4 regions of the Marinobacterium sp. MBR-111 genome follow, and region 3 is predicted to be linked to each of the others. Evidence: predicted binding sites of a transcription regulator. Region 3 holds the regulator's gene; each other region holds the start of a gene.
The links. Region 3 encodes sigma-54, which starts transcription at its own class of promoters, with help from an activator protein. Its sites were predicted from a motif close to TGGCACNNNNNTTGCTNT; they were not measured.
Positions count from the first base shown of each region.

Region 1 (5,901 bases), on a different contig from region 3:
TGCTCCAGTACCCAGCGCCCGATGGGCAAAATCATGCCGGTTTCTTCAGCGATGGGAATGAACTCGTCAGGGGGGATGTTGCCATCAATCGGGTGCTGCCAACGCAGCAGTGCTTCCATACCGATTATCTGTCCACTGCTCAGGTCAACCTGAGGCTGATAGTGCAGGTGTAACTCGCCTTGTTCCAGTGCGTGGCGCAGGTCATGTTCCAGTGTCAGCGTACGGCGTGCTTCCGTGTTCATGCTGTGATTGAAAAAGGCAAAGGTGTTGCGACCCGCTCGCTTGGCTCGGTACATGGCCAGATCAGCGTTGCGCAGCAGCCCGCTGTTATCGCAGGCGTCGATACCGATCAGGGTGATGCCGATACTGGCACTGGTCTGCAGCTCATGGGTACCGATATCCATCGGCTGCGACAGCAGCGCGATCATTTCACTGACCCGCTCGCGGAGAGTATCGAGGCTGTCCAGATTATCAATCAGAATTGAAAACTCGTCGCCGCCAAGGCGGAATACCCGGTCTTGCTCGGGAATGCAGAAGCGCAACCGGTTGGCCACGGTTTTCAGCATCAGGTCGCCCGCCTCATGCCCCATTGTATCGTTTACCTTCTTGAAGTGATCAAGATCGATCAGCAGCAGAGCACGATACTGCTCTGAGGGCTGTTCCAGTAGTTGATCAAGATGCTGGCGGAAGGCGCGGCGATTGCCCAATTCTGTGAGTGGGTCAAAATAGGCCAGCTGCTCCAGCTGACTCTGGTACTCCTTCAGCTGGGTGATGTCATCCCCTACGGAAACCAGGTGTGTAATGGAACCCTTTTCATTGCTGATCGGGGCAATCGACTGCATCGACCAGTACAGCGAGCCATCCTTGCGTCGGTTACGCAGGGTGCCGCGCCACTTGCGATTGGCGCGAATGGTGCGCCACAGATCACGATAGGTGGTGGGGTCGGTTTCGCCCGAGCGCAGCAGTGCCGGTGTCTGGCCCAGTACTTCCTGCAGACTGTAGCCGGTGATGTCACAGAAACGGGAATTGACGTACTCGATGCGGCCGCTGATATCCGTAATGACCACGGCACTGCCGCTGTTCTCGACCGCGCTGGACAGCTGGCGCAGCTCCAGCTCACGCTGATGGTACTGCTGTTCGTCAATCGCCAGTACCAGGCAGCCGCACACTTTGCGCTGCTCGTCGTACAGCACGGAAGCATTTAGTTGAAGAGAAAAGCTATGGTGCTGATGCCGACCGCGAAACAGCGACAGGGAAAAGGCGTGCTGGCGACCGCTGGCCAAATGGGCCAGGTTCTTTTTCAGCAACGATCCCAACGGTGCCTGCAGGAAAAGATCCTGTGGCAGTTCGCCCTCTGTATGGTGCAACAGACGCCGCAGTGTGCGGTTGCTATAGTGGCAGCGGCCATCAAGGTCGAGCAGACAAATGCCAGCTGGTGAGTGCTCCAGAGCCGGCAGTAGCTGTGCGACAAGCGCCGAGTTACAAGGTAGCGTGTTGGCCATGACAGGGCGCCATTTGCTGCTGGTCCATCAGAATACCCCTAGTCTTTGTATAAAAAAGCATCATGGCAGGAGAAAGCGGGGTTGGCAACGGTTATGGTGATTCAGAATAGAGACGTTTATGAGGAGGGGCGATCTTGGTAGTGTATTGAATGCCCGACAATAATGTCGGGCATTGGTTATCAGAGAGCGTCCGGGCCTGCTTCACCGGTACGGATACGGATCACCTGCTCCAGCGGCATGACAAAAATCTTGCCGTCGCCAATCTTGCCGGTATTGGCGGTTTTGCTGACCGCTTCAATCACTTGATCCAGCATGTCGTCATCAATGGCCACTTCAATCTTGACCTTGGGCAGGAAGTCGACAACATATTCGGCGCCTCGGTAAAGCTCGGTGTGGCCCTTCTGGCGGCCAAAACCCTTGACCTCGGTGACGGTCACACCCTGAATGCCGATATCCGACAGGGCTTCACGAACGTCATCCAGTTTGAACGGCTTGATGACCGCGGTGACGAGTTTCATCATTCAAGTCCTCATGATCTGTGGTAATCCCACGGAGCTCCGGCCGAAAGGTCGGCGGAGAAACCAGTGGCGTCAGTATACCCATAATCAAAAGGCCGCGCATATCGGCGCAGCCTGAAAAACACGCGGGAGGCATGCTTGCCTCCCGGAGTTTTGATCTTATTTCTTGCCACCGGAGAACTCGGGGTAGGCTTCCATGCCGCACTCGGCCAGGTCAACCCCTTCGTACTCTTCCTCTTCGCTGACACGGATGCCCATGATCGCCTTGAGGATGAACCATACCACCAGACTGGCGATGAAGACCCAGCCGAAGATGGACACGATGCCCAGCAGCTGTGCACCGTAGCTGGCATCAGCGTTGCTCAGCGGTACCGCCAGCAGACCCCAGATACCCACTACACCGTGAACGGAGATGGCACCAACTGGATCGTCGATACGCAGCTTGTCCAGGGTTACGATGGAGAACACCACCAGTGCACCACCGACCGCACCGATCAGGCTGGATGCCAGAGCGGACGGGCTCAGCGGATCAGCAGTGATCGCTACCAGACCAGCCAGTGCACCGTTCAGCGCCATGGTCAGGTCAGCCTTGCGGAACCACAGGCGGGCCAGGATCAGGGCTGCAATTACACCGCCGGCAGCAGCTGCGTTGGTGTTCACGAAGACCTGAGCGACTGCGTTGGCTTCACCCACATCAGACAGTTTCAGTTCGGAACCGCCGTTGAAGCCGAACCAGCCCAGCCACAGGATGAAGGTACCCAGCGTGGCCAGCGGCAGGTTGGCACCCGGGATCGCATTGATCTCGCCGTTCTTGCCGTATTTGCCTTTACGAGCTCCCAGTACCAATACACCAGCAAGTGCAGCGGAGGCGCCTGCCATGTGTACGATGCCGGAGCCAGCGAAGTCGAAGAAGCCCGCTTCACTCAGGAAACCGCCACCCCAAGTCCAGTAGCCGGACGTCGGGTAGATGAAACCGGTCATGACCACAGCGAAGGCCAGGAATGCCCAGAGCTTCATGCGTTCTGCAACAGCACCGGAGACGATGGACATGGCTGTAGCCACGAACACCACCTGGAAGAAGAAGTCGGAGCGGGCTGAGTAGTAGGGCGCATCATCGCCACCGGCCAACACCGCATCAACACCGTTCTCGTCGCCGATCAGGGCGCCAAGGCTTGGAATGATGCCGCCTTCGTCAGAGCTGTACATCAGGTAGTAGCCACACAGCAGGTACATGGTACAGGCGATGGCATAGAGCGCGATGTTTTTGGTCAGAATCTCGGTGGTGTTCTTGGCACGCACCAAGCCCGCTTCCAGCATCGCGAAACCGGCCGCCATCCACATCACCAGTGCACCGCACATGAGGAAGTAGAAGGTATCGACCGCATATTTCAGCTGGGTCAAATCCCCGGCTGTCGCATTGAGTAGTTCTTCCATTGTTTTATCCTCCAGAGAGATAAAAAACGTCGATTGTCAGGCAGGTTCAGAGCGCGTCGTGACCGGACTCACCGGTGCGGATGCGGATCACCTGCTCCAGACTGGTGACGAAGATTTTGCCGTCGCCGATCTTGCCGGTCTGAGCTGCCTTGGATATCGCCTCAAGTACCTGATCGACAATGTCATCTGCTACGGCTGCATCAATGCGAACCTTGGGCAGGAAGTCGACCACATACTCTGCGCCGCGGTAGAGTTCGGTATGACCTTTCTGACGGCCAAATCCTTTCACTTCGGTGACGGTGATGCCCTGCACACCGATTTCCGAAAGTGCTTCACGAACATCATCGAGCTTGAACGGTTTGATGATGGCTGAGATCAGTTTCATGTTTTGGGTCCTCTTCTCAGTACTCATAAGGCCTGCGTCCTCGGGAGCGGGTTGTCAGGCCGTGTGTACTGACTAAGCGAAGCTTGTGCCAATTTGTTTTTATCTTTTTAAAACAGAAGGTTGCGATTTGTATTGAGGACTGAAAGGGCATTTTCGAATGATATGCGGGTGATACAGGTCTGTTTTTATGCACTGGTTTGGTGCAAGTGCTCTTTTGGTGCACGTTCTGGAATCTGACGCCGAGGCCGATCTGGTTTATAGTAGCGGCATTGAGATGCAACCTTGTGCAGGAGCCCCGGATGATCCACCAGAAATTGATCGATAGCCTCTCCGGCCAGTTTAGCCAGCTGCTGGCCGGACGCCCGGACCTTCCCGGTCAGCAAGAGCTGCAAAGCCAGGTGCGCAGCATGCTGCAGGGAACCTTTGCCAAACTGGATCTGGTAACCCGGGATGAGTTTGAAGCACAGCAGGCGGTGCTGATGCGCACTCGCGATAAGCTTGAACAGCTTGAGCAGCGCCTGGCGGCACTTGAACCGTCGGTGGAGAACCCTGCTCCGGCAGCGACGGATAACGATACTCAACTCTGAACCCTTTCCAGCGACACAAGGATCGTGTCATGTCACTTGCTGTTATTCATACCCGAGCCCAGCTCGGAATCGAGGCGCCAGCGGTCACCGTTGAGGTGCATCTGTCGGGTGGCCTGCCCTCAATGTCGATCGTTGGTCTGCCGGAAACGGCGGTCAAGGAAAGCCGTGAAAGGGTGCGCAGTGCCCTTATTACGGCCGGATTCGACTTTCCTCAGCGCCGTATCACCATCACCCTGGCACCGGCTGATCTGCCCAAGGAAGGTGGCCGTTATGATCTGGCGATTGCCGTGGGTATCCTGCTGGCATCCGGCCAGTTGAAGCGCTGGAAGGGCAGCGAAGCGACCGAAATGATCGGTGAGCTGGCGCTGTCCGGTGCGGTACGACCGGTACGGGGAGTTCTGCCGGCTGCCGTGGCGGCAGGTCGCAGCGGCCGCAGCCTGATAGTGGCACTCGATAATGCGGCTGAAGCAGTGATGGCACAGCGCACGGAAGTGTTTGCGGTGGGCCATTTGCTGGAGTTGGTGGCGCATCTGACCGGCAAGCAGCGGCTGGAGCCGGTGCTGGGCTCACTCTCTGTTGCACCTGTTGAGGAGGGGCCTGATCTGGCCGATGTGAAAGGCCAGCTGCAGGCGCGTCGGGCGCTGGAGGTGGCGGCTGCAGGGGGACACAACCTGTTGTTTTCCGGGCCGCCCGGCAGCGGTAAAAGTATGCTGGCGGCACGGTTGCCGGGATTATTGCCGCCACTTGAGACTGAACAGCAGCTTGAAGTGGCCGCAATCTGCTCCGTTGCCGGGCATGATGTTCGACCAGCCTGTCATGGCGTGCGCAGTTTCAGGGCACCACACCATACGGCCTCGGCGATTGCGCTGGTGGGTGGTGGCAGTCACCCCCGTCCCGGTGAAATATCGCTGGCGCATCAGGGGGTTCTGTTCCTGGATGAATTGCCCGAGTATCCGCGCCGTGTACTTGAGGTCTTGCGTGAGCCACTGGAAACAGGCGAGATACTGATCTCCCGTGCAGCGCGGCAGACCCGCTACCCGGCCCGATTTCAGCTGGTGGCGGCGATGAACCCCTGCCCCTGTGGCTATCATGACGATGGGACGGACCGTTGTATCTGCACCCCCGACCAGATTCGGCGCTACCAGCAAAAGATCTCCGGCCCTTTGCTGGATCGGATCGACCTGCAGCTGCAGGTGCCGGCACTGCCACCCGAAGCACTGCTGCAGCCGGATCAGCCGGGGGAGTCCAGTGCTCGTGTGCGTCAGCGGGTGGTAGCAGCCCACGTACGGCAGCTGGAGCGGCAGGGCTGCATGAACCGAGAACTTGGAGGCCGTGATCTCGAAGCATATTGTGCGCTTGATGATGCGACTCGCGCCTTGCTGGTCAGGGTGATGCAGCAGACCCAGCTTTCGGCCAGGGCCTGTCATCGTTTGTTGCGGGTGGCCAGGACGTTGGCAGATCTGGCGGGAGAAGAA
Region 1 covers NZ_JBEPQA010000007.1:42,383-48,283, forward strand. The annotation lists gene ABIE61_RS06950 (putative bifunctional diguanylate cyclase/phosphodiesterase) at 1-1,502, opposite strand, end outside; gene glnK (P-II family nitrogen regulator) at 1,682-2,020, opposite strand; gene ABIE61_RS06960 (ammonium transporter AmtB) at 2,180-3,454, opposite strand; gene glnK (P-II family nitrogen regulator) at 3,501-3,839, opposite strand; gene ABIE61_RS06970 (accessory factor UbiK family protein) at 4,139-4,426, shown strand; gene ABIE61_RS06975 (YifB family Mg chelatase-like AAA ATPase) at 4,456-5,901, shown strand, end outside.
Region 1: glnK (P-II family nitrogen regulator) is a predicted target of sigma-54. The motif match lies at 3,913-3,930, and genes of this name have one in related genera.

Region 2 (5,901 bases), on a different contig from region 3:
GCCGCTTGCCGCTGTATATTGCCTCCCTGAAACTGTCCGAACTTTCCCAAAGCCACCCATCACGGGTTTTTTTCGCTACTGGCACGTTGCTTGCTTAATTACAGATATAGCAACCTGTAACGGATAAGCGGCAATGGCGATCAACTTTGACTCAGCACTGGGGATTCATGAAAACGCCCTGATACTCAGAGCGCGACGGGCTGAGGTGCTGGCCAACAATATTGCCAATGCGGATACGCCCAACTACAAGGCCCGTGATCTGGATTTTAGTGCCGTGCTCGAAGGTGAAACCGCTGGCGCCAATCTGTCGTTGAAGAAAACGGCATCCGGTCATCAATCCGAGTTTTTGTCACCGGATGCCGCGGCTGACCTGATGTTCCGTATTCCGAACCAGCCGTCAGTAGATGGCAATACGGTAGAGACCCAGGAAGAGATGGCTCGCTACACAGACAATGCGCTCCGTTATCAAGCGTCCTTTCAGTTTCTGAACAGCAAGTTCCAGGGGCTGACACGTGCAATCAAGGGTGAATAAACATGTCGTTGAGTAACGTTTTCAACATCGCGGGCTCCGCCATGACAGCGCAAACAGTGCGGCTTAACACCACCGCCAGTAACATGGCCAATGCGGAGAGCATCAGTTCCAGCGAAGCGGAAACCTACCGCGCCCGCAAGCCGGTATTCGCGCTGAAAGAAACGCAGATCGAACACCTGCCCGATCACCTGCAAACGTTGGTGCCAGGTCAGGGCGTAGACGTAAAAGAGATCATTGAAAGCGACTCGCCTCTGCGCATGGCATATGAACCGAATCACCCGATGGCCGATGAAAACGGCTATATCTGGTACCCGAATGTAAACGTGGTGGAAGAGATGGCCGACATGATTTCGGCCTCACGCTCCTTCCAGATCAACGCCGATATTATGAATACGGCCAAACAGATGCTGCAGCGTACATTGACGCTGGGGCAATAAGGTCAGTAAGAGGATAGCGCCATGAGCAATGTAAACGGCGTCGGCAGTAACAACATCTACGATCAGATCAATCAGAAGAACCAGTCTCAATCCACGGCGACTGACTCTGTTTCTGAAGACCGTCAAATGTTCATGAAGCTGTTGATTGCACAGTTGCAAAACCAGGATCCAACAAGTCCTGCCGATACCAGTGACTTTATGCAGCAGATATCTACCCTGAGCAATGTGGAAAGTATTCAAAACCTTTCCAAAACCATGGAAACCATGAGCAGTACACTGATCAGCAGTCAGGCGGCGCTGCAGGCCTCATCCATGGTGGGTCAGCGTGCGTTTGTGAATACAGACATTGCTCAGCTGCCCCAGCAGGGGGGGCTGGTTGATGGTCTCGTGAGCACTGATGTCAGCTCCAGCGACATACGCATCTCTATTTATGATGGCAGTGGTAAGCGCGTCGACCGTGTCAGTATGGGCGCGCAGCCCCCTGGGGATCATAACTTTGTTTGGCAGGCAGGCGAGAATGTACCGGCTGGAAACTATCGTATTGTAGCTGAAGCAGCCAGCAGCGCCGATGGTGAATACGAAGAAGTAGCGACCTATATGGGGTTCAATATCAACAGCGTCACTTTGGGGCAAAATGGGATTGGTATGAAAGTCAATACCGCCATTGGTGCCATCGATATGAATGAAGTGAAGCAGCTCGGTTAAGTGAGGTAACAAAAATGGCAGGTTTTAATACGGCCGTCACTGGCCTGAAGGCATCCACCACAATGCTGGATGTAGCCGGTAATAACATTGCTAATGCGAGCACCGTCGGGTTTAAAGGCTCCCGAACTGAGTTTGGTGATATATATGCAACAGCAGTTGTGGGTGCTGGGTCGAGTAATACGCCGGGGTCTGGTGTTACTGTGAGTGATATAGCCCAGGACTTCAGTGGGGGTACTATTGAGTTTACAAATAGTAACCTTGATCTTGCCATAAACGGATCGGGCTTTTTTCAGCTGAAAGATAATAGCGGTAACATATCTTATACACGTGCTGGCGCATTTGAGCTGGATAAAGAAGGCTTTATTGTCAGTAAAAACAATAAAAAACTTCAAGGGTTTGGTCTTGATGCGCAAGGCAATATTTTACCGCTGCAAGATCTTTCAGTGTCGCAAAAGCAAAGTCCACCTAAAGCGACTGAAAAAATTGAGTTGTCTTTCAATATTGATGAAAATGATGACGCCTCAACTAATGAAAAAGTCTTCAATAAGGTAAATCCTAACTCCTATACATGGTCGACCACAGTTGGTACATTTGATAGCTTGGGGAATGAGCAAAGCATTCGATTTTACTTTGCAGAACAGCAGGCTATTCGAGAATCCTATCGGTTTGCACTCGACGATGGAGCGGGTTCGTTCACGGCAGCAACAGTTGATACCGTTGCGGTTCCTCCTGCTGTAGCGACAGACGCAGTATTCGGTACGGGTGGCAGTGCTGTAAAGCTGTCAGGTTTTGAGTTGGCAATGAACGGTACTGGCGGCGCTGCAACAGTTACCTCTCTGCAAGATGCGAATGATCGAGAAAAACTATATTGGGATGTAACAGCCCCGATTCTGGATGACAGCAACAATGTATATTACCAGCTGACGGATGAGTCCAAGAGTAAACTGAAAGAAACCTTTGCGAATGGCGGTGATCCCCGAATCGATCTGGATACGCTGGTGTTGAATGGTACGACAGGTCAGGTTTCGTTTGAAACACATGCAGAATATACCGAATATGGTGATTTTGTCGTGGAAGTGGCCGGTAAAGAGGTGGATAATACTCTACCTGCATCTGAATCATTTAGAGATTCTAATGAGATTCAATCGTTCCAGCTGGATCCTACAAAGTTTACAGCGGGCGTTGATGGTAACCAGTTGGGTGAAACATTTGTTATCAGCTTTGGTAGCGTAGACATCACTCTTAAAAGTGAGTTGACGTATGAGGGTGCTATTGCAACCATTACCAGTTTTGAGCAAGAAATAATCGATGCGAATCCTGGTCTTGAATCTGTTTCATACAACTCTTTGCAGGATAGAATTGAAATAAAATGGCAGGCTAAACAAGGTGACGTTGATAACGATATATTGGACTTCCCGGTAGTATCAGGCACCTTGGCGAATGCACCGTTTTTGGGGCTTGATACAGCAACAGGGAAGGTGGACCTGCAAGAGTTGCAGAAGGGCGATAACAGCTATATTGGTGTATATCGCACATATGCATACCTTAATGACAATGATCAGCTGAATCTAGGTAAAATACGTGATCCTGGCTCGCTGGTGGAAGATCCTGCTACGCCGACAGCACCTGGCCCGATATTGGTGAGCTTTAACACAACAACAGGGGTGTTGGAATCAGTTAACGGCGGAAATGTTTCCAACGCGGGTAAGGCACCGACAATCACTATTCTGGGTGCCGACCCTGCGAATCCTCAAGATGCCCTGTTGGACTCCGATGTAGATAATCTCAAGGGTGTACAGCTTGATCTCAGTGGCTCGTCCCAGTTTGGCTCCGAATCGATTGTGAATAAGCGTTCACAGGATGGCTATACCAAGGGCGATTTGATCGGTGTGACCTTCTCAGAAGATGGTCGAATGGTCGCCAGTTTCAGTAATGGTCAGTTGGCGGAGTTGGGTATTGTTGCCGTTGCGACCTTTGAGAACCAGGATGGCTTGCAGAATGCCGGTAATACTGAGTGGGTACAAACATTGTCTTCCGGTGATCCGGTGCTTAACCCGCCAGGTACCGGTCTGAACGGTACGCTTCGCTCTGCTGCCCTTGAGCAGTCAAACGTGGACTTGTCTGCTGAACTGGTCAAGCTCATTGAGGGGCAGCGTAACTTCCAGGCTAACTCCAAAACACTGGAAACCCTCAACACAGTGACTCAGGCTATTTTGCAGATCTAACCCTAACCAGCTGCATTATTGCATGTTATTCAGGCCGGGCTTATGCCCGGCTTTCTCGTTTATGGCACGCAGTTTGCTTGTTATAGGGTAAAGCCAGTTCAAACGGCAAGGTTTTACCGGAGCAAACAATGGATAAAGTGCTGTATGTTGCCATGACCGGCGCGCGTGAGAACATGTACGCGCAGCAGGCCCACGCCAATAACCTGGCCAATGCGACGACCACCGGCTTCAAGAGTGATTTCGAGCAGGCCCGCGCCATGCGTGTGCTGGGTGAAGGTTATGAGTCTCGCGTTTACTCCATGAGTGAGCGGCCCGGCACGGATCTTGATAGTGGCACACTGATGCAAACGGGGCGTGATCTGGATGTGGCGGTTGCCGGTGATGGCTGGCTTGCCGTTCAGGGGCCGGACGGCAACGAAGTGTACACCCGCAACGGATCACTGCAGATCAATGCCGCCAACCAGCTGGTGACAGGCAGCGGCTTGCCGGTGATCGGGGCTGGTGGTGGGCCGATTGTGATTCCGCCCGCCGAGAACATAACCATTGGTAACGATGGCACGGTCACCATCCGTCCGATCGGTGAGAATGCGGTCGAAATTGCCTTGGTGGATCAAATCAAACTGGTGCAGCCAGAACAGGGTCAGTTGTTTAAAGGGCGCGATGGTTTCATGCACACGGATAACGATGTGCCGCTGGCTGCCAATCCGAATGTACAAGTGCGTGCTGGCTATCTTGAGTCCAGCAACGTGAATGCCATCTCTGAACTGACCTCTATGATCAGTCTTCAGCGACAGTTTGAGATGCAAGTGAAAATGATGAAAACGGCTGAAGAGAACTCATCTGCAGCAGCAGAAGTGCTTTCAATGAGCTGAATCACAGGAGAATAACCGATGCACGGTGCTTTGCATGTTGCTAAAACCGGTCTGAGCGCACAGGACACTCAGCTCAAGGTGATTTCCAACAATCTGGCTAACGTCAGTACCGTTGGTTTCAAGAAAGACCGGCTGGAATTTGAGGACTTGTTGTATCAAGTTCGCCGTCAGCCCGGTGCGGCTACCGGTGAAGATTCAATGCTGCCTTCCGGCCTGCAGCTGGGCAGCGGTGTCCGCACCGTCAGTACCCAGAAGCTGTTCCATACGGGTGACATGCAGATCACTGACCAGCCTTTTGACGTGGCAATCAATGGTCGTGGTTTTTTACAAGTTGCCATGCCCAATGGTGACATCGCCTATACCCGCAATGGCGAGTTGCACCTTGATGGCGAGAACCGTCTGGTCACTTCAGAAGGCTACCTGGTTGAACCTGCAATCACCCTGCCGGACCAGGTAACCAATTTTTCGGTGGGCAATGATGGCACCGTGAGTGTAACGGTAGCGGGTGATCCCAACCCTCAAGAGTTGGGACAGCTGGAATTGGCCGATTTTGTTAACCCCCAGGGGCTGCAGGCAACAGGCCAGAACCTGTACATTGAAACGGCTGCAAGCGGTGCGCCGATTGTTGGCCTTGCCGGAGAAGAGGGACGCGGCATCATCAAGCAGGGGATGCTTGAAGGCTCGAATGTGAATGCGGTCGAAGAGCTTGTGGATATGATCACCACCCAGCGCGCCTATGAGATGAACTCCAAAGTGATCTCGACCGCAGACGAGATGCTGTCCTATGTCAGCCAGCAGCTCTAATGACAGGCTAAGGTGAACATAATGATGACCAGACTTTTGCGACTGTGGCCATTGTTTGGCTTGGTGCTGCTGACGGGATGTGTCAATAAGGCCCCCAAGCCGGACAATCCCTATTATGCGCCAATTCAGCCCGCGCAGATGCAGCAACCCAAACCGGTGAATGGCTCTATCTATCAGGCGGGCACCGGAATGGATCTGTACAGCGACGGGCGTGCGCATCGTGTGGGTGACATTATCACGGTGGTCCTGACGGAGCGCACCCAGTCTTCTAAAAGCTCATCAACCGATACCGACAAAACCACCAATATCGGTATTGGTGTACCCAA
Region 2 covers NZ_JBEPQA010000021.1:62,396-68,296, reverse strand. The annotation lists gene flgB (flagellar basal body rod protein FlgB) at 134-532, shown strand; gene flgC (flagellar basal body rod protein FlgC) at 535-969, shown strand; gene ABIE61_RS14130 (flagellar hook capping FlgD N-terminal domain-containing protein) at 991-1,674, shown strand; gene ABIE61_RS14125 (flagellar hook-basal body complex protein) at 1,689-3,899, shown strand; gene flgF (flagellar basal-body rod protein FlgF) at 4,028-4,771, shown strand; gene flgG (flagellar basal-body rod protein FlgG) at 4,790-5,575, shown strand; gene flgH (flagellar basal body L-ring protein FlgH) at 5,597-5,901, shown strand, end outside.
Region 2: flgF (flagellar basal-body rod protein FlgF) is a predicted target of sigma-54. The motif match lies at 3,962-3,979, and genes of this name have one in related genera.

Region 3 (5,901 bases):
CTGATGCGCCACTACCCTGAGCCAGGTGAGATGCTGCTGGACAACCCAACCACCCTAATACCCCGCGAGCAGAGTGGTGAGTTCCGTATTTTGGCACAGGAAGGCCGTATGCCCGACTCACAGGAACGCATAGTACTTGCAGGGGATGTACAGCTTCATGATAATCCGCCTTCAGGCAGTGCCAGCGAGATGCTGACCGAGCGACTGACACTCTACCCTCCACGCGACTATGCCCACACAGACCTGCCAGTCAGGGTAATACGCGGCCTGGACCATATGGAAAGCCAAGGCATGGAGGTCTTTTTTGACGAACAGCGGGTTGAGCTGCTGTCCGAGGTAAAAGGTACATACCATGCGAATTAACCGCCCTGTGTTGCTGACCACCCTGCTGCTGAGCCTGTCCGCCAGCGTGCAGGCACTGCCCGAGGATCGCAATCAGCCAATCAACGTCTCGGCTGACCGCGCCAGCATGAATGAGCGTACCGGTATCACCGTATACACAGGCGATGTGGAAATAATTCAGGGCAGCATGGAAATTCGTGGTGAGCGCGTTGAACTGCACCGTGCAGCTGACGGCAGCATTGACCGCATTATCTCCACCGGCAAGCCGGCCAGATTTCAGCAGCAGCCATCTGCCGATCAGCCCCTGACCAAGGCCTACGGTGAAAGGATGGAGTACCGGGTCAAGCAACAAGAGGTTACCATCACCGAAAATGCACGCGTCGATCAGTCCAAGGATACCTTCACCGGAGAGCGGATCGTTTACAATATGGCGCGTGCGGTGGTGAACGCTTTCGGCAGCGACCGCGAGGGCGGCGAACGGGTCAAAATGGTGATTCAGCCCAAGCCGACGGGGACCAACTGATGGCGACACTGGAAGCCTTGCACCTTGCCAAAAGCTACAAGGGGCGCCAGGTGGTACAGGATGTATCCCTGCAGATGGAAACGGGCCAGATCGTTGGTCTGCTGGGACCCAACGGTGCCGGCAAGACCACCTGCTTTTATATGATCGTGGGGCTTATCCACGCCGACCGGGGACAAATCCGACTGCACCAGGACGACGTTACCCGCCTGCCCATGCATGAGCGCGCTCGCCGCGGTATCGGCTATCTGCCTCAGGAAGCTTCGGTGTTTCGGAAGCTGAGCGTACATGACAACCTGATGGCCATTCTGGAAACTCGCAAGGAGCTGAACACCTCGGATCGTAAGGCATTGCTGGAGCAGCTGCTGGAAGAGTTCCACATTACTCACCTGCGCAATAGTCTGGGTATGGCCCTGTCTGGCGGAGAGCGTCGACGTGTTGAAATCGCACGGGCCTTGGCAACCGAGCCTGACTTTATCCTGCTGGACGAACCCTTTGCCGGCGTTGATCCAATCTCGGTCAGCGATATCAAACAAACCATTCGCCACCTACAGTCTCGCGGCATTGGCATTCTGATCACCGATCATAACGTGCGCGAGACACTCGACATCTGCGAACGAGCATATATCGTAAGTGAAGGGGGGATACTCGCACAGGGCACACCGGCCGAGATCCTGGCTAACGAACAGGTTCGCCGTGCCTATCTGGGCGAGCAGTTTTCCCTTTGATCCTGAGTCGTCAATCATGTACATCCACTCCGTCCACCTGGCAGCTCTGATATGAAGCAATCGTTACAACTCAAGATCGGCCAGCATCTGACGATGACACCCCAGTTGCAACAAGCAATACGTCTGCTGCAACTGTCAACGCTGGACCTGCAGCAGGAGATCCAGGAAGCCCTGGAGAGCAACCCACTGCTGGAAGTCGAGGAGGAACTGGACAGCGCCGAAGAGACCCAGACTGAAGCCCGTGATGATCGTCACGACGCCTCTGCCGACAGCCTCTCTAACGACACCGCTGACGAGGACAGCTGGGACGAAAACGCACTGGAAGAGCGCTGGAATGATGAAATCCCTCGTGAGCTGTCCACCGACAGCAACTGGGATGATACCTTCCAGCACCAGAGTACACCCGGTCCTGCCCGTGATGATGACTGGGAACCCGGTGATAACGATTCGGCCGAAGACAGCCTTCAGGATCACCTGCTGTGGCAGCTCAACCTGACCCCCATGAGTGACCCTGACCGTATGGTCGCCATGGCCCTTATCGATGCTGTCGATCCGGATGGCTATCTACGCACGGACGTAGATGAAGTTCTGGAACACTTCACCCGGAGCGAACCCCAGCTGTTTGCAGATGCCGAGCCTGAAGAGATTGAAACGGTACTGCACCGCCTGCAACAGTTTGACCCGCCCGGTGTCTGCGCACGAGACCTGAGCGAATGTCTGCAGATACAGCTGCGCCAGCTGCCTGAAAACACTCCGATGCTGAAAGAGGCATTACGCCTGGTACGCGATCACCTGGGTCTGCTCGGCAATCATGACTATCGTACCTTGATGCGCCGCATGCGCCTGAAGGAAGAGGCCCTGCAACAGATCATCAGTCTGATCCAGTCGCTTAATCCAAAACCGGGCACCAGCATCAGCAGTGAACAGTCAGAGTACGTTATACCCGACGTCGTGGTGCGCAAGGTGCGGGGGCAGTGGAATGTAAGCCTCAACTCAGAGGCATCCCCCAAGCTGCGTATCAATACCGACTATGCTGATCTTATAAGACGGGCCGACAACAGCGCTGACAACACCTATCTGAAAAACCATCTACAGGAAGCGCGCTGGTTTCTGAAGAGCCTGCTGAGTCGCAACGAAACCCTGCTCAAGGTCGCCACCGAGATCGTGGCCCGCCAGATCGATTTTTTCGAGGAAGGTGAAGAGGGTATGAAGCCGATGGTTCTGCATGACATCGCTGAAGCCGTAGAGATGCACGAATCAACCATTTCCCGTGTCACTACCCAGAAATACATGCATACGCCCCGAGGCATCTTCGAGCTGAAGTATTTTTTCTCCAGCCATGTGAGCACGTCAGACGGAGGCGCTGCCTCCTCTACCGCCATTCGTGCCTTGATCAAGAAGCTGATCAGCGCGGAGAATACCGCAAAACCACTCAGTGATAACAAGATAGCCGACCTGCTGAAAGAGCAAGGATTTAACGTAGCCAGACGCACAGTGGCAAAATATCGTGAAGCGATGAACATTCCGCCTTCTAATGAGCGCAAGCGTCTGGTTTAATGAGACTACAGGCACGCCGGAAGAACGTGCTTTATGACGAGGAGAAAACCTATGCAGATCAACATCACTGGCCATCACGTCGAACTGACTGACGCCCTGAACGAATATGTACGTACCAAGTTCGACCGACTGGAACGCCACTTCGATAACATCACCAATGTACAGGTCACCCTCAGTGTCGAGAAGCTGCGCCAGAAGGCCGAAGCCGATATCCACCTGGCCGGCGGTGAAGTATTCGCAGCGCATGAGCATGATGACATGTATGCTGCAATTGATGGCATGGTGGACAAGCTTGACCGCCAGATCATCAAGCACAAAGAAAAACTCAAATCCCACAAATAACCGGTAGCAGCACGTCACGACATGCAACTATCAGAACTGCTGACCTCATCCCGTACACTCTGCCACGTCGATGTGGTCAGCAAAAAGCGAGCGCTTGAGCTCGCCAGCCAGACTATCGCCGAGCAGCTGGACGGCATGGCCGCTGAAGATATCTTCAGCGGCCTGATCAACCGAGAACGCCTTGGCAGCACCGGTATCGGTGAAGGCGTTGCCATTCCTCATTGCAGAATTCCAGGTGTTACAACAGCCATCGGATTACTGATGACGCTGTCCAGCCCGATTGACTTCGATGCCATCGACAACCGTCCAGTCGACCTGATCTGCTTCCTGCTGGTTCCCGAAGACGGCGCTGAAGAGCACCTGCAGACACTGGCAGGGTTGGCAGAGCTGTTCAACGACTCCAGCACCCGTGAATCACTGCGCAGCTGCGAAGATTCCTCAAGCCTGCTGGATCGCGTCCAAACTCTCTGCAGAGGCGCCTGACATGCGACTGGTCGTCATCAGCGGCCGCTCCGGCTCAGGCAAAAGCACCGCCCTGCAGGCACTGGAAGATGTCGGTTTCTACTGCATCGACAACCTGCCGGCCCTGCTTCTGCCCGAGCTGATCCGACTGATGCTGGCTGAGGAAAACCCTAATCGAGAAATTGCCGTCAGCATTGATGCTCGCAACCTTCTGAGCAACCTGAAACAGTTCCCCAGTGTGATGTGCACTCTGCGTGAACAGTCCAAGCTGAGCACCGAAACCCTGTTTCTTGATGCTGGTGAAGCTACTCTGCTGCGACGCTATAACGCAACCCGGCGGCGTCACCCACTCACCGATAAACAACAGAGCCTGCAGCAAGCAATTCGAACCGAACGCAGCCTGCTCGAGCCCATCGCCAATCTCGCTGATCTGCGCATCGATACTACGCGGCTATCACTTTATGAGCTGCGTGACGAAGTCAAACTGCGTGTTGCCGGGCGCAGTGAACAGGTTCTGTCACTGCAGTTTGAGTCATTTGGCTTCAAGCATGGCGTACCGCTCGATGCCGATTTCACCTTCGATGTACGGGCCTTGCCCAATCCCTACTGGGTCCCTGAATTGCGCCGTCATACCGGCCTCGACACCGAGGTGATCGAGTTTCTGCGCCAGTCGCCCGAGGTCACCGAGATGGTGAACGACATACAGGCCTTCGTAAGCAAGTGGCTGCCTCAGTTCCAGGCCAATAACCGCAGCTACATCACAATCGGAATTGGCTGCACCGGAGGCCAACACCGCTCGGTCTATATTGCCGAGCAACTGGCTGGTTATTTCCGCGGGCATATGGATAATGTGCAGGTGCTACACCGAGAACTGAGTCAGCCTGCCGCAGGACCACACCATGATTGAAACGCGACTGACCATTATCAACAAGCTGGGCCTGCACGCCCGCGCCGCTGCCAAGCTGGTCACGCTGGCCAATCAGTTCAATGCCAACATCCGCATCAACAAGGATGGCCGCGAAGTGGATGGCAAGAGCATCATGTCCGTGATGATGCTGGCCGCCAGCAAAGGTACTGAAATCGCGCTTGTCGCTGAAGGGGATGATGCCCCTGAGGCGCTTGATGCCATCACCGCATTGATCAACAATCGCTTTGACGAGCCCGAATAAGATCGCGCTCCCCCTTTCTCCGGACAAGCGCCCACCTCCGATCGAGATCCGCCATGAGTCAGCAGGAAACCAAATCCAACCTGGAAGCATTGAGCGCCGCGCTTGAGGTCGGTGAACTGCAGCAATTGAGGTTCATGCTCAACAAGGGGCTAAAGCCGGTTGAAGTGGCGCACCTGCTGGAAAAGACACCTCCTCGCGAGCGCCAGATTCTGTGGAACCTGCTCAACCAGGAGCTGGAAGGTGAGGTATTGCAGTACCTGGGGGACGATGCCCAGACCGAAATCCTGAGCCGCATGGAGGCTTCAGAAGTACTCGCCATTACCGAGTCGCTGGAAACGGACGACATGGCTGACATCCTGCAGCAGCTGCCCGAACGGGTCATGAAGGAGCTGCTGCAGATCATGGACCAGCAGAATCGTGAGCGGGTCGAGGAAGTACTGGCGTACCCGGAGGATACCGCCGGCGGTCTGATGAACACGGATACAGTGACTATCAGACCCGACATCAATGTGGAAACGGTACTGCGCTATTTGCGCCGCCACAAAGATATCCCGGAAATGACTGACACCCTGTTCGTTGTGAGCCGCAAGGACTCCTACATTGGTGTACTGCCACTGACCCGCTTGCTCACGGCAGATCCCGGCGTACTGGTGCGTGAAATCATGCAAACCGATGTAGAGCCGATTCCGGCCGACATGCCGGATGAAAGCGTCGCCCGCCTGTTCGAACAACTGGACCTGATCTCGGCCCCAGTAGTCAATGAAGAGGGCCGCCTGCTGGG
Region 3 covers NZ_JBEPQA010000013.1:35,341-41,241, reverse strand. The annotation lists gene lptC (LPS export ABC transporter periplasmic protein LptC) at 1-363, shown strand, start outside; gene lptA (lipopolysaccharide transport periplasmic protein LptA) at 353-865, shown strand; gene lptB (LPS export ABC transporter ATP-binding protein) at 865-1,590, shown strand; gene ABIE61_RS10640 (RNA polymerase factor sigma-54) at 1,642-3,147, shown strand; gene hpf (ribosome hibernation promoting factor) at 3,199-3,489, shown strand; gene ABIE61_RS10630 (PTS sugar transporter subunit IIA) at 3,511-3,972, shown strand; gene rapZ (RNase adapter RapZ) at 3,974-4,858, shown strand; gene ABIE61_RS10620 (HPr family phosphocarrier protein) at 4,851-5,120, shown strand; gene mgtE (magnesium transporter) at 5,174-5,901, shown strand, end outside.

Region 4 (5,901 bases), on a different contig from region 3:
GCGTTGATCCTTGGCGGGGGGCTGGTCGCGCTGCAGGCAATGGCGGTGTCGACCGGTCTGCCGTTTACCATCGTGTTGCTGGTCGCAGCCTTCTCGATGGTGAAAGGACTCGCCTCTGAGCCTCGGGTATAACACGCATGGCTGAACTGCAGCAGGCTGAACATATCGAGATACTCGACTTCCTGCGCCGTACCGCTCCGTTTACGGAGCTGCCCGAGGAAACCCTCGGGCAGGTGGCGGGGCAGGTTGAGGTCGCCTATTTCAAGGCGGGCAGCCAGATACTGAACTTTGGTGAAGAGATCAGTGACTGGTACATCATCCGCAGCGGTGCCGTTGAGGTGTTCCGACGTAACGGTGATCTTTACAACCGTTTGAGTGAAGGAGGTTTCTTCGGTGAGTTCGGCCTGCTGCGCAACAAGCGGGTGCGATTTCCGGTAGTGGCGCTGGAAGACACGCTGGTGTATCTGATTGCCGAGCCCCTGTTCAACGACCTGTTCGACAATAATGAAGGCTTTGCTGATATTGTTGAGGTGGAAGACCGCACCCGTCTGCGCCAGGCGGTGGCGCGGCGTGAGGATGCCAATGAGTTGATGACCTCCAGGGTTGAAACCCTGGTGAGTCGTGAGCCTGTGTGTCTGCCGGTTACGGCCACGGCGCGCGAGGCGGCCATTCGGATGACGGAAGAGGGTGTGTCGTCTCTGCTGATTCTGGATGCGAACGATGATCCCGAGCGTGACAGCCGCATGGCGGGTATTATCACCGACAGGGATATTCGCAATCGTTTGGTCTCTCCGGGACTGGACTACGATACGCCGGTCACCGAGATTATGACCTCCGAGCTTCGGTACGTTGAGCACTCCCAGTTCGTGTTTGAAGCGATGCTGCTGATGCTGCGCTTCAATGTGCACCACCTTCCGGTTCTGAAACACCGGCAGCCGATCGGGGTGATCGCCCTGTCCGACATCATCCGCTACGAGTCGCAGAACAGCCTGTTTGTGGTCAGCAGCATCTTCCGGGCACAGAGTGTGGAAGAGCTGGTGGCACTGAAGCAGGATGTACGCGCCTGTTTCACCCGCATGGTGAACGAGGACGCCAACTCGCGCATGATTGGCGGTGCCATGGCGGTGATCGGTCGTAGCTTCAAGCAGCGTCTGCTGGAGTTGGGCGAAGCCGAGCTGGGACCGCCTCCGGTGCCTTATTGCTTTCTCGCGCTGGGCTCCATGGCGCGGGAGGAGCAGCTGATCGTCACCGATCAGGACAACGCCATGATTCTCGACAATCGTTACGACCCCAAAGAGCATGAAGGCTATTTCAAGGCCTTGGCGGAGTTTGTCTGTGACGGGCTGGATGCTTGTGGCTACACCTATTGCAGCGGCAAAATCATGGCCACCAACCCGAAATGGCGTCAGCCGCTGCGGGTGTGGGAGCAGTACTTTACCGAGTGGATCGAAAAACCGACGCCGGAATTTCTGCTCAACAGCGCCATCTTCTTCGATCTGGAGGGTGTGTGGGGCAGGACCCGTTGGGCCGAGATGCTGAACGACCTGATCCGGCGCAAGGCGCAGCGCAATCCGCGTTTTCTGGCCTGCATGGCACGTAACGCCCTGCTGCGTACACCACCACTGGGATTCTTCAAGGATTTCGTGATGGAGACCGATGGCCGCCATACCAATTCGATCAACATGAAGCGGCGCGGAACGGCGCCGGTGGCGGACCTGATCCGCGTACACGCGCTGGCAGTCGGTTCACGGGCACGCAACTCCTTTGAGCGTCTGCGTGATGTGATCGATGCGTCGGTGATGCCACCTGGGCGCGGGCCGGACCTGCGCGATGCGCTGGAGTTGATCTCCATGGTGCGGATACGGCATCAGGCACTGGATCTTGAAGCGGGACAGGAGCCGGACAATAACGTTGAACCTGAAAACCTGTCTGACTTCGAGCGCAAGAATCTCAAGGATGCTTTCCAGATTCTGAGTCATGCCCAGAAGTTTCTGAAATATCGCTATCAACCCGGGCGTTCCAACTGATGTTCTACCTGGACCGAAACGCACTCCAGGATGAGCCGGCACGGGATGCCCAGGATCCGCAGGTGAACGACTGGTCGGCCCGCTTTGCCGAACTGGCTCGGCAGACACGCTATCCGGCGCTGAAGGACTTTTATCAGGCCGGCGCCGTGATGCCGGATACACCGCTGCAGGATGTGCCGCTGGTGGCGATCGACTTCGAAACCACCGGGCTGGACCCCCGCAAGGGCGGCATTGTCAGTATTGGACTGATGCCGATGAGTCTGAGCCGTATTCACTGTGCCGGTGCGCGTCATTGGGTGGTCAAGCCCCGTGCTCGGCTCAGCACTGAATCGGTGGTGGTGCATGGCATCACCCATTCAGAGATAGCGGCAGCACCTGATCTGTCCCAGATCCTGGATCAGTTGCTGGAACAGTTGCGTGGCAGAGTTGGGGTCGTGCACCATCGCGGCATCGAACGCAGCTTTCTCAATGCGGCGCTGCAGGCACGAATTGGCGAAGGAATCGAGTTTCCGGTGATTGATACCATGGAGCTTGAAGCCCGTCTGCACCGTCGCAGACCTCTGAGCCTCTGGGATCGTCTGCGCGGGCGCAGGCCCCTGTCGATCCGTCTGGCACAGAGCCGTGAGCGCTACCATCTGCCTCACTATCGCCCACATCATGCCCTGACCGATGCGCTGGCCTGTGCCGAACTGCTGCAGGCTCAGGTCGCAGACCGGTTCTCGGTCGATACGCCGGTGGGGGAGCTGTGGTGTTGACTGACCACTGACCCAACATAGATCAACGTCGGTGACTGTAACCGGTGCTGTTGCACCGTCTGTGGCAGGTCCGCCAGCGTGCAGGCCAGGATGCGCTGGTCCTCTCGGGTACCCTTTTCGACCAGCAGCGCAGGCCAGTCCGGAGGCAGACCGGCAGTCTGCAGGCCGTGACTGATGGCAGCGGCCATCGACAGCCCCATGTAAAAAACCAATGTTTCATCCGCCCGCGCCAGATCCTGCCAATTGATTTCACTGTCATCACAGGAATGGGCCGTGATCAGCCTCAGTCGTGCAGATTGTCCTCGCTCGGTCAGCGGAAATCCGCAACTGGCGGCACAGCCGGCTGCAGCGCTGATGCCGGGTACAATACTGAACGGAATATCGGCGGCTCTCAGTGCATTCAACTCTTCTCCCAATCGACCAAATATCAGCGGGTCGCCTCCCTTGAGCCTTACCACTCGGTGCCCTTGCCGAGCCAGCTTGACCAGCAGCTCACAAATTTCGCGTTGAGAGTGTGAATGTCGCCCCTTCAGCTTGCCGACATATATGCGCTGTACATGCAGCGGTATCTGAGCCATCAACTCAGGGCTGACCAAGGCGTCATGCAGCACTACCTCGGACTGCTCAATCAGGCGCCAGCCCTTGCGAGTGATCAGCTCCGGATCACCGGGGCCGGCACCCACCAAGTCCACGCGCCCGAGGGGGGTGTTGTCGGTGTGGGATAAACGGCTGCCGAACAATGTCTGTCGGCTTGGTAATGCTAACCGTATTTCAGCAAACGAACGTACCAAAAGCGTAAACATGTTCTAGCCCTCATAAAAAAACGCCTGCCCGTGACCGGTTTGGCGATCACGGAGCAGGCGTCGTTGCCTTAATTCAAATGTTAAGCAGAAATAAACAAGCAAAACCGGTGCCAGTTGCGAGAGCTGGAACATAAATTGCTTGTCCCGATGGTATCCCTGCAACTTCTTTGCTGAGAGGCCGCCGATGCAAGCTTCAAGTACACCGCTGACCCACCGCTTTCTGCTGGCTGCTCGTGAGGCCGAGATTGAGGCACTGAAACAATTGGCCGTGGGTTGCCAACAGGCGATTCTGACCGGGAGGTTAATCCATGAGCTGCAGCGTGAACGCGGTATTTCAAATGTCTTTCTGGCTTCCGGCGGTGAGTGCTTTGCCCGTCAACACCCGGAGCAGGTCGCGCGTAGCCGTGTGGCCGAACAGGCCTTTCGGCAGGGAGTTGCAGCCCTGATGCCGGGCACAGGCAGTGCACCGGCGGGAATGCGCCTGTGCAACTGCATCGCGGCGGTACTGCTGCAGCTGGAAGAGCTGGATCTGCTGCGTGCTCAGGTGCAGCAGCAACAACTGGAGGCGGCAACGCTCACCTGTTGGCTGAGTGAGCTGATTGCCCGTTTGCTGGCGATCATTTTTGAACTGGCGGACAGCTGTGGCGACCCGGAGTTGACGCGGGCTCTGGTCGCGACATTCAACTTCATACAGGGGAAGGAGTATGCAGGGCAGGAACGTGCCTGGGGAGCAATCGGCTTCGCGGCAGGTCGGTTCGAGGCCGAGCAGCTGGAGCGGTTGATAAACCTGCAGGATGCCCAGCAACGCAGTTTTGATACCTTCACCTGTTATGCAGAGGCAGAGCCGCTGGCACTCTGGCACGAGCTGCAGGCGATGCCGGAGCAAGCCGAGCTGTTACGCCTGCGGGGCATGCTCAGCCGGCTGCAGCCTAAAGACGAAGTACCGATGCCATTGAGTGAGCTTTGGTATGAGCTGGCCACCTGCCGCATTGATCGCATGCAACAGCTTGAAGCCCATCTGGAGCAGCGCCTGCTGCAAAAGAGCCGTGACAAGACCGCAGCGGCTGAAGCGGAGCTGAGGCATCACCGGCAACAGCTTAACACCCTGATAGAAGCCGCTGCGCAGCGTACGGCTCCGGTCAACCTGACACCCATGGCTGAGCTGCTGAGCAGTCCCGGACATGAAGGCGGGGGGTTGAACGATACGGTATATGACCTGTTACTGACTCAGGCACGCCATCTGGAACAGGTTCAGAAAGAGCTGGAGTTAGCACGTTCGGCTCTGGATGAACGCAAGCAGATAGAGCGGGCGAAGGGATTGCTGATGCAGTTTCATGGCCTCAGTGAAGAGCAGGCCTATCATCAGATGCGGCAGCAGGCGATGCAGGCCAACATCCGTCTGGTCGATCTGGCGGCTCGTCTGATAGCCGCCTGTGACGGCCTGGGGAAAACGTAATTATGTTTTTCCGTGCCCTGTTAAGGGTCGTTTCGACCCTGTCTGCACCTTTTTAAAGCGCCCTTGTCGTTGTTGTTCGGGTAAAAGCCCCGCTCCTGCCTGTTATTGACCGATTGGCATAAACCCTGCAATACCAGTTGCAGGTCAGGCCTGAGGTCAGACGCTCATCAAGTGGTTTTTTGGACAACGGTGTCCACTCCTTGCTGCATGTGCAGCACAGAAGTGGCACCGTTTTTTTTTATCTGAAACTAAGAGAGTGCCGTATGAAACAGACAGACTGCACCGGTACCCGTCGCCCTTTGCGCGTGGCCGTGATTGGCAACGGCATGGTAGGGCATCACTTTGTGGAACAGTGGTTGGCCAGTGAAGCTGCTGAGCAGGGTGAACTGATGGTTTTCGGGGCTGAACGCTATCCCGCCTATGATCGGGTACACCTGTCAGACTATTTTGATTCGGGCAGTGCCGACGCGTTGAGGCTGGGGTCACCGGAGCTGTATCAACACCCCGCCGTGAGCCTCAAACTGGGTGAGTCGGTTCTGTCCATTGATCCCCAATGCAAAACCCTGCACACCCAGGGGGGGGAATACAGCTACGACAAACTGGTGCTTGCGACAGGCTCGTGGCCCTTCGTTCCACCCATCCCCGGCGGGGCTCAGCCACACTGCCTGGTCTACCGAACACTGGATGACCTGGACGCGATTCGCGCCAGTGCCGAGGGTGCCAATGTCGGCGTGGTGATCGGCGGTGGACTGCTCGGCCTGGAAGCCGCCAACGCCCTCAAGCGGCTGGGGCTGGAGGTACATGTGGTCGAGTTTGCCCCCCGGCTGATGCCGGTTCAGCTGGATGACGAAGCGGGAGCC
Region 4 covers NZ_JBEPQA010000003.1:124,749-130,649, forward strand. The annotation lists partial or broken gene ABIE61_RS03260 (BCCT family transporter) at 1-132, shown strand, start outside; gene ABIE61_RS03265 (DUF294 nucleotidyltransferase-like domain-containing protein) at 138-2,027, shown strand; gene ABIE61_RS03270 (3'-5' exonuclease) at 2,027-2,782, shown strand; gene cobA (uroporphyrinogen-III C-methyltransferase) at 2,728-3,585, opposite strand; gene ABIE61_RS03280 (nitrate- and nitrite sensing domain-containing protein) at 3,770-5,041, shown strand; gene nirB (nitrite reductase large subunit NirB) at 5,305-5,901, shown strand, end outside.
Region 4: ABIE61_RS03280 (nitrate- and nitrite sensing domain-containing protein) is a predicted target of sigma-54. The motif match lies at 3,710-3,727, and genes of this name have one in related genera.